3 regions of the Bradyrhizobium sp. SZCCHNR1017 genome follow, and region 1 is predicted to be linked to each of the others. Evidence: predicted binding sites of a transcription regulator. Region 1 holds the regulator's gene; each other region holds the start of a gene.
The links. Region 1 encodes LexA, which represses DNA repair genes until DNA is damaged. Its sites were predicted from a motif close to TGTTCNNNNTGTGTTCNG; they were not measured.
Positions count from the first base shown of each region.

Region 2: the regulator LexA is predicted to act here: its motif matches at 1,328-1,345, upstream of QW863_RS16795 (helicase-related protein).
Region 3: the regulator LexA is predicted to act here: its motif matches at 1,410-1,427, upstream of uvrA (excinuclease ABC subunit UvrA).

Region 1 is NZ_JAUHIR010000001.1:857,155-860,394, forward strand. Features, by position in the region: gene glp (gephyrin-like molybdotransferase Glp) at 1-1,127, shown strand, start outside; gene lexA (transcriptional repressor LexA) at 1,333-2,031, shown strand; gene QW863_RS04015 (hypothetical protein) at 2,306-2,746, shown strand; gene QW863_RS04020 (ComEC/Rec2 family competence protein) at 3,140-3,240, opposite strand, start outside.
Region 2 is NZ_JAUHIR010000006.1:85,223-88,462, forward strand. Features, by position in the region: gene QW863_RS16795 (helicase-related protein) at 1-1,186, opposite strand, end outside; gene QW863_RS16800 (DUF3108 domain-containing protein) at 1,741-2,517, opposite strand; gene rpmB (50S ribosomal protein L28) at 3,133-3,240, shown strand, end outside.
Region 3 is NZ_JAUHIR010000001.1:738,258-741,497, forward strand. Features, by position in the region: gene QW863_RS03430 (outer membrane protein) at 1-306, shown strand, start outside; gene QW863_RS03435 (porin family protein) at 598-1,242, shown strand; gene uvrA (excinuclease ABC subunit UvrA) at 1,518-3,240, shown strand, end outside.

The DNA of each region.
Region 1 (3,240 bases):
AGGCGTTTCACCGCATCCTGGCGCGGGACATCGCGGCGCTGCGGACGCAGCCGCCCGAGGCGATGTCGGCAATGGACGGCTATGCCGTGCGCGCGGCGGACGCCGCCCAGGCCAAGGCGCGGCTGAAGGTCATCGGCGAGGTTGCGGCAGGGCGGCCGTTCGATCGCGTGGTTGGACCCGGCGAGGCGGCGCGGATCTTCACCGGTGGCGTTGTTCCGGAGGGCGCGGACGCGGTGGTGATCCAGGAGGACACGATCGCCGAAGACGGCCACGTCGTGATCACCGAGGCCGCGATCAAGGGCCGGCATATCCGGCCGGCGGGCGTCGACTTTCACCAGGGCATGGTGCTGCTGAAGTCCGGGCGCCGGCTCAGCGACCGCGACCTGTCGCTGGCGGCCAGCATGAATCATCCGGCGCTGCCGGTGCGGCGCCGGCCGAAGGTGGCGCTGCTCGCCACCGGCGACGAGCTGGTGATGCCGGGCTCGACGCCCGGCCCGGGCCAGATCGTCTATTCCAACGGCTACGCCTTGCGGGCGCTGGTGCGCAACGAGGGCGGGACCCCGATCGATCTGGGCATCGCCGCGGATACGATGGAGGCGACGATCGCCGGCATCCGCCGGGCCCGCGAGGCCAAGGCCGACATCTTGATCACGACCGGCGGCGCCTCGGTCGGCGATCACGACCTGGTCAAGCAGGCGCTCGAAGCCGAGGGCGTCGAGATGGCGTTCTGGAAGATCGCGATGCGGCCGGGCAAGCCGATGATGCACGGACGGCTCGGCGGCATGAGGGTGATCGGACTGCCCGGCAATCCGGTGTCGTCCTATGTCTGCGCCATCCTGTTCCTGGTGCCGCTGATTCGGCGGCTGCTCGGCCGCGACGAGGCCGTGATGCCGCGCGAGACCGCCCTGCTCGGCCGCGAGCTCGGGCCGAACGATTCGCGCGAGGACTATCTGCGGGCGCGGCTCGAAGAGCGCGCCGACGGCACGCTGGTCGCCACCCCGGTGAGCCAGCAGGATTCGTCGCTGCTCGGCAATCTCGCGCTCTCGCAGGCGGTGGTGATCCGGCCGGCGTTTGCGCCGAAGGCGCCTGCGGGCAGCCCGTGCGAGATCCTGCGCCTGCCGAACTGAGCCGCTTCCCCGGTAAAGCCCGGTCTGTTCATCATATTTTTAGGATTGCGGAACACACATCGAACATATAGTGTCCGTTCATGATTTGTTTTTAGTATGTTGCGGGCGACGCGATGACGGTCCGACTCCAGGGCGCTCTCAGCCGGTTTGTGCGCGAGGCGCAGCTCCTGGACTCGGACGACAACAAACCGGGGACCAGGTCGAGATGCTGACGCGCAAACAGTACGAACTTCTGCGGTTCATCAACGAGCGGCTCAAGGAAGCCGGCGTGCCGCCGTCCTTCGACGAGATGAAGGATGCGCTCGATCTGCGCTCGAAGTCCGGCATTCATCGCCTGATCACGGCGCTCGAGGAGCGCGGCTTCATCCGCCGGCTGCCGAACCGCGCCCGCGCGATCGAGGTGATCAAGCTGCCCGAGCTGTCACAGGCCGCCAACAACCGCCGCGGCTTCACCCCGTCGGTGATCGAGGGCAATCTCGGCAAGGTGCGCACCAGCACTCCCGCGCTGGACGATGGCGAGCGCCCGGTCGCAGTGCCGGTGATGGGCCGCATCGCCGCCGGTACTCCGATCGAGGCGCTACAGACGCGCAGCCACACCATCAGCGTGCCTGCCGACATGCTCGGCAACGGCGATCACTACGCACTCGAGGTGCGCGGCGACTCCATGGTCGATGCCGGCATCCTCGACGGCGACATGGCGCTGATCCAGCGCAACGAGACCGCCGACACCGGCGACATCGTGGTGGCGCTGATCGACGATGAGGAAGCGACGTTGAAGCGCTTCCGCCGACGCGGCGCATCGATCGCGCTGGAGCCGGCCAACACCGCCTACGAGGTACGCATCCTGCCGCCGAACCGGGTGAAGATCCAAGGCAAGCTGGTCGGGCTGTACCGCAAGTACTGATCGCGAATGGGATCGGTCGATGGGCGGCGGGCGCACGCGCTTTCGCCGCCGATCGGAGGCTGCCCAGCAAAATACGTCACGCGCGAATGCACCTCATGATGTGCAGCGCGGCATGCTCAAACGCTTGTGATCGGCCGCGGGCACACGCGATGCAGATCAGCGCAGAATTGCCGCGAAGCGCGCGCTAACATCACCATCGATGTCCACTCTGATAGAGGCCTGCGCCTGTCCGGGGGGAGCGTGGGTCGGCTATCTCTCAACGAGGAGCGATCCGATGTGTGACTACAGCCTCCATGCGGTTGCGTCCCGTCCCGCCAAGGTCGGCGAGACGTTGATCTCGATGACCTTCCGTGGCACCGCCACCCGCGGCTTCGCGCTGGAGAGCGAGCCGACCGTCGCAGTCTGCATGCTGCCCGGCACCGAGTTGGCCTTCGCCGAGGACGTCCGCTACGACAGCCGCTGGCTCTGGACCCGGACGATCCGCGAGCGCGTCGCAAAGTTCAACAGCATCGAGACTCACATTCCCGATCGCCATCACGACGCGATCGAATTCGCCGATGGCCGCCACGTGCTGGTGACCCAGCTCTGCGAGGGCCAGCGCGTCACCGTGCTGCAATTGCCGGTCAGCAAGCAGCCGGCGGAGCGACGCCCGGACATCGCCGAGGACGTGCCGCCTTCGCAGGCCACACCGATTCGCCGCATCAGCATCACCTGAGGGGTCTCCGCATCGGCATTTCTCTCGGTCGTGAGCGAGCTTTCGACCGTGGGAGATTTGGGTTCTGCAAGCGCAAAGTCCTCTCGGGCGAACCTCACGCCCCGGCATCGCATCGGATAGGAACGACATCCCTCGGCCGGCATGATGTGCCGGGGGAGCCTGCCGCCGTGGTCAACAAGATCGATTGGAACAAGGCCGGCCGGATCACCGAGCCCGACTGCTACATGCTTGAGTTCGGATGGCTGGCGGTCACGGCTGACGACATCGCCATCTGGCAACGCTATCCGCGCGCTGCGTTCACGCTGGCCGAAAGCCCCTCGCTGTTCGATGGACTTGGCAACATGGACCTGGCGACACCGAGTATCATCTCGGCACGTTCGAGCTGCCCGGCACTCAGTCTTCTTCGCCCTGCTCCGTCTCCGGCGGCGTCGCGTCCTGAGGCCGCACGGCCGGCGCGCGCGGCGTCAGCGTCGTGTCGAACTCGCCGGCCTCGG
Region 2 (3,240 bases), on a different contig from region 1:
CATGGGCGGCCGGCGACAGCCTGCGATAGTCGGGAATCTGGCAGGTTTCCCACAGACGCTCGACCGCGGCCGCGCCGTGAGCCATGTCGCGCACCTCGGCATCGCGCGCGGCGTGATCGAGCACGCGCAGATCCTCCGCAATCGGCGCGCGCGTCAGCGCCTCATGCGCCGGCGCGACCGCCAGGGAGACCTGAAGCGCGCTCAAGGACGCGAAATCAAGCCGGGAGTTGCGCCATTGCAGCACCTTCACGGTATCGAAGGCATGGTTCTGGAGCGCATTGACCAGCTCGGGCTCGAATGGCGCACAACGTCCGGTGGTACCGAACGTGCCATTGCGCGTCGCGCGTCCGGCACGGCCGGCGATCTGGGCAAATTCCGACGGCGTGAGCCGGCGGAACTGATAGCCGTCATATTTGCGGTCGGACGCGAAGGCGACGTGATCGACGTCGAGATTGAGCCCCATGCCGACCGCATCGGTGGCGACGAGATAGTCGACGTCGCCGTTCTGGAACATCGCCACCTGCGCGTTGCGGGTTCGCGGCGACAGCGATCCCAGCACGACAGCGGCGCCGCCATGCTGGCGGCGGATCAGCTCGGCGATGGCGTAGACCTCGTCGGCCGAGAACGCCACGATGGCGGTCCGGCGCGGCTGTCGCGTGATCTTGCGATCACCGGCGAATTCGAGTTGCGACAATCGTGGCCGTGTCACCATCGACGCGCCCGGCAGCAGGCGCTCGATGATGGGGCGCATCGTCGCAGCACCCAGCAGCAGCGTCTCGTCGCGACCGCGGCGATTGAGGATGCGGTCGGTGAAGACGTGGCCGCGCTCCAGATCGGACGCGATCTGGATCTCGTCGACGGCCAGGAACGACACGTCGAGATCCCTGGGCATCGCTTCGACGGTCGACACCCAGTAGCGCGGATTTTTCGGCTTGATCTTCTCCTCGCCAGTGATCAGCGCGACGGCCTCGCTGCCGACGCGATCGGCGATCTTGTTGTAGACCTCACGCGCGAGCAGCCGCAGCGGCAGTCCGATGATGCCGGAGGAATGCGCGAGCATGCGCTCGATCGCCAGATGCGTCTTGCCGGTGTTGGTGGGGCCGAGCACGGCGGTGACGCCGCTTCCGGGAGCGCGGTCGGACGTGCGCTCGAAAGGCGAGGCAGCCGAAGAGGACGAAAAAGCCATTCGTTAAATGTGGGTCTCGAAGCCGGCGTTGGAAGCGCGCCGTTCACGCGCGACGGATGCGGAATAATCGTGTGTCTGGAGAGGCTGCGATGCTGACCCCTGTCTCACATTGTGACGCATATAGTGACGCAGCTTAAGCTTCGGAACGCCTTGAGAACGAATCGCGAAGGAATCGCTGACTCCGTCGGCTTTCCGGCTTCGTTCACCGCAACATCTCGCGCTCTGCCATCAAGCCAGCACTAGATCAAGTTTTCGCGGGCTCCACAAGCAACGCTTTCGCGATGGAACTGGCGCGCGTTCAGCGCGTCCCGAGTCGAATCAGAATCAGGGAAGAGTCAAACGGATTCACGCGCAGCAGACAGCATCCATAGGGGGTCCCGACAAATCGGAGCTCATGAGCCCGTCAGTCCGGAGATCATGCAGCGCGAACCCCGAATCTCCATCGGATTCAAGCGATAGCGGACGGCATGCCGTCAGGCCTTCACGCCACGGCCGCTGACGGGGCTGTGCCGCAACGACGAGATTCCGATGTGGAGGAGCAGCGAAACGACGCACTACTGGGTCTTGGCGACGTGCGGCGCCGCCTGGGTGATGAACGACGTCGCTTCCAGCATCGCGGTCCCCAGCGGGGTCGGGATCACCATCTTGAACGGCACCAGCACACGGGTGCCGGCGATCGGCACGAAGAAGATCTCCATGTTGCGGGCCTGAGCCAGATATTTGATGACCGGCCGGTCCGGGATGTAGCCCGCGACTGGCGTGAAGTAGATCGCGCAGACCAGCGCCGGGCCACGATAACCCTTGTCCGCCTTGACGTTCTCCATGCGCTTGTAGTCGAGCTTGAGCTCGTAGCGCATGCGGCCGTCGAACACGGGCGCAGCGCCGCGGCACGAGTCCGGCGACAGCAGCTCGCCGTTGCCCGGCACGCGCACCAGAGAGGCCGTCATCGGATCGAGCACGCCACGCTTGTGGGCATCCGTCACCGGAATGCGGTCGGGATCGACCGGAGGCGCCGGCTCGATGGCGAAGTCCTTCACAGTACCGTTCTGCAGATTGATGCGGATCTGCTCGGATTTCTTTCCCGTCGTGGTCGAGGCCTGGTAGCTCTGGCCGACCAGGGCGCCGTTGACGACGCGCCCCTGCACCGAGCCGGTGCCTGATCCTTGCGAGAAGCTCTTGAGCAGGCCGGCGGTGCCGCCCTGAGCCGCGGCACCATACTGATCATCCCCGATCTCGACCGCCCAGGTGCCCTTGCCGACGGGGATGCCAGCCAGGGAAGCCTCGTATTGAGCGTCCAACCGAGCCTGCGCCTGGGCGTTTTGCGCCGGCAACAATAGGCAGAGCGCTGCCCCGGCCGCGGCCAGGCGACAGGAGAGAAATGAGGGAACCGAGATGATGGTCACGTGACGAATGATCCTACCGATCCGCCTGCCTGAGCGCCGGACCGATCCGACGCGCCGTCCTTGCTACTTAAGCCAAAAACGCCTTCAAACAACGCGAACCGTCCGACAATGGCGGTTTGTCCAGCGCTTTGCAGCTGAACAGCACTCAGACCGTCATCCGCAGCTCTGCCGGAACCGAGCCGCGAACCTCCGACCGCGCCAGCATGCCGCCATTCCGGCATTTCGGACTGTTCGCGGGATATCCATCCATCACGTCCGAATGCGCCCTTTATATGGTCTAAACTATCGGCTATACTATTGATTATACGCCTGCTTTTCTGCTGGTTGGCGATTTCGGCCCGACCAGGAGGATGCACGGGTCGCGCCCTTCGGGTTCGCCGGCCCGGCTCCCTCTATTCGCTGCGGCCTTCAAAACCTTGACGAAAAGCCGCATCCCCCCTATACGACCGCATCTCCCAGAGACGAGCTGGACGAGTTTTGGACCCCCGCGGCCCGCCGACACAGGCGGACGAAGGGTGCGGGGATGAGAGAGGATTTATTGCCATGTCGCGGCGCTGTGAACTGACGGCCAAGGGTCCCCAGGTTGGCCACAAGGTCAGCCACTCCAACATCAAGACCAAGCGGCGCTTCCTGCCGAACCTGTGCAACGTG
Region 3 (3,240 bases), 120 kb from region 1:
CTCTACGCCAAGGGCGGCGCGGCCGTCACCGACACCAAGTACGAGATCTTTTCCGGCGTGATCAACACCGTGCTGGCTACCACGACCGTGCACAAGTGGGGCGCGTCCGTCGGCGCTGGCGTCGAATACGCCTTCTCGCCGGGCTGGTCGGTGGGCTTCGAGTACGACCACCTGTTCATGGGCAACACGAACGTCCCGTTCCGCGGTGCGGTGTTCACCCAGACCGACACCATCAAGCAGGACGTCGACCTGTTCACGGCGCGCCTGAACTACCGCTTCGGCGGTCCGGTCGTCGCCAAATACTGATTGATCGTTCGACAACCGAAAGTTCCAAAGGCCGGCGCAAGCCGGCCTTTTTGTTGCTCAGAAGCCGCCTTTGCCGCCCTGCAACACTTGGAACCAAGCATTTGAGTTACATGAACAATCTGGAACTCCCCCGTAGAAACGCGGTTTGGCCGCGAGTGTGTCTTCAGGGTGACGGTAATCCGTACGGAACCGGGCTATAGGAACCTCGTCAACTTGAACGGGTGAGTCTGTTTCGTGCGTAAGCTTATCGGTGCGATGCGGACTTCGAGGAATAAAAAACTGGAGACTGGAATGAAGAAGATCCTGCTCGCGACCGTGGCCTTGGCCGCCCTGGCCGCTCCCGCTGCCGCCGCTGATCTTGCCGCGCGCCCGACCTACACCAAGGCCCCGGTTCTCGCGCCGGTGCTGACCTGGACCGGTTTCTACATCGGTGCCATGGGCGGCTATGCCAACGAGGATGCTGACTTCGCGGCCATGAAGGGCGGCTTCGCCGGCGGCACCGTCGGCTACAACTGGCAGCAGGGTGCTGTCGTGTTCGGCCTCGAGGCCGACGCCGCTTGGGCCGACATCAACGCAAACGTTGGCGCGCTCGGTGTCAACGCCGAGTCCAAGATCCGCGACTGGGGCACTGTCCGCGGCCGCATCGGCTACGCCTTCGGCCCGACCCTGCTGTACGCGACCGGTGGTTACGCCTGGGCCGACAACCGCATCTCGCTGACGGCCCCCGGCTTCGCCGCTGCCGACAGCAAGATCCACTCCGGCTGGACCGTCGGCGCTGGCGTCGAGTACATGTTCGCCCCGAACTGGTCGCTGAAGGGCGAGTACCTCTACAAGAGCTTCGGTGGCGAGAGCTACACCTTCACCGGCCTCGGCACGCTCGCAACCGGCACCCTCAACGTGCATTCCGGTCAGGTCGGCATCAACTACCACTTCTAAGTCTTTGCCTACGGGCCAACGCACACAGCCTTCGCTCTGTCAGAGCGGAGGCTTTTTCTTTGTGGGATCGTGCACAAAACAGTACGGAACCGGCAGTCTCCTGCCAGTCGCTGCCATTCCCTGAGCGCATTGTTGATGATTCGCTGACGGCACTGGAAATCCAGCTCCGTTCTTCCTACGTTCCGACCATACCTTTTCCCCCTGGCGTCCGATGGCCGGCTTCCGGCGAACGCGCCTGCAACGATGGCGCAACTCTGCGCCGTGGGACGATCGTCATGGATGAAGTGCTCAAGGCCAAGCAGCGCGCGCAAGCCAACCAGTCGAGCCTGCGGGCCATCACCATCCGCGGCGCCCGCGAGCACAATCTGAAAAACATCGACGTCGAGATCCCGCGCGACAGGCTCGTCGTCTTCACCGGCCTGTCCGGTTCCGGCAAATCCTCGCTCGCCTTCGATACGATCTATGCCGAGGGTCAGCGCCGCTACGTCGAATCGCTGTCGGCCTATGCCCGTCAGTTCCTCGAGATGATGCAGAAGCCGGACGTCGACCAGATCGACGGCCTGTCGCCGGCGATCTCGATCGAGCAGAAGACGACCTCGAAGAACCCGCGCTCGACGGTGGGCACCGTCACCGAGATCTACGACTACATGCGCCTCTTGTGGGCGCGCGTTGGCGTTCCCTACTCCCCGGCGACCGGCCTGCCGATCGAAAGCCAGACCGTCTCGCAGATGGTCGACCGCGTGCTGGCGATGCCCGAGGGCACCCGCCTCTATCTGCTGGCGCCGGTCGTGCGGGGACGCAAGGGCGAGTACAAGAAGGAGCTCGCCGAATATCTCAAGAAGGGCTTTCAGCGCGTCAAGATCGACGGCACCTTCCATGAGCTCGCCGAGGCGCCCACGCTCGACAAGAAGTTCCCGCACGATATCGACGTCGTTGTCGACCGCATCGTCGTGCGCCCCGACATCGGCCAGCGTCTCGCAGAAAGCTTCGAGACCGCGCTGAAGCTCGCGGAGGGACTCGCCGTGATCGAGTTCGCCGACGCGCCTGCATCGTCATCACCGGGCCGCGCCGAAGGCGCGAGACCCGGTGATCCATCCTCCTCCAAGGAGATGGATGGCCGGGTCAAGCCCGGCCATGACGAGAAGAAGCAAGACGACAAGAAGAAGGTCGCAAAGATCCACGACAAGAGCGGGCCCGAGCGCATCCTGTTCTCGGAGAAGTTCGCCTGCCCGGTCTCCGGCTTCACCATCCCCGAGATCGAGCCGCGGCTGTTTTCATTCAACAACCCCTATGGCGCCTGCCCGGAATGCGGCGGCCTGGGGGTCGAGCAGCACGTCGATGCCGACCTCGTCATTCCCGACAAGGACGTCACCCTGCGCAAGGGTGCGATCGCCCCCTGGGCCAAGTCGTCGTCGCCCTACTACCTGCAGACGCTGACCGCGCTCGGCAAGTTCTACAAGTTCACGCTGGACACCAAGTGGAAGGACCTGCCGAAGAAGACGCAGACCGCCCTGCTGCACGGCTCCGGCGACGACGAGATCAAGTTCACCTATGAGGACGGCGTCCGCGCCTACGACACCAAGAAGCCGTTCGAGGGCGTCATCACCAACATCGAGCGCCGCTTCCGCGAGACCGAGAGCGAGTGGGCGCGCGAGGAGCTCGGCAAATACTTCAATGACGTGCCCTGCGCCGGCTGTAACGGCTACCGCCTGAAGCCCGAGGCGCTGTGCGTCAAGGTCGGCGGCAAGCACATCGGCGAGATCAGCGACCTCTCCGTCAAGGCCGCCGGAGAATGGTTTGCCGAGGTGCCGAAGGCCCTGAACGCGCAGCAGACCGAGATCGCCACGCGAATCCTGAAGGAGATCCGCGACCGCCTCACCTTCCTGCTCGACGTCGGCCTCAACTACCTGACCCTGGCGCGCTCCTCCGGCACGCTGTCCGGCGGCGAGAGCCAGCGCATCCGCCTGGCGTCGCAGATCGGCTCGGGGCTGACCGGCG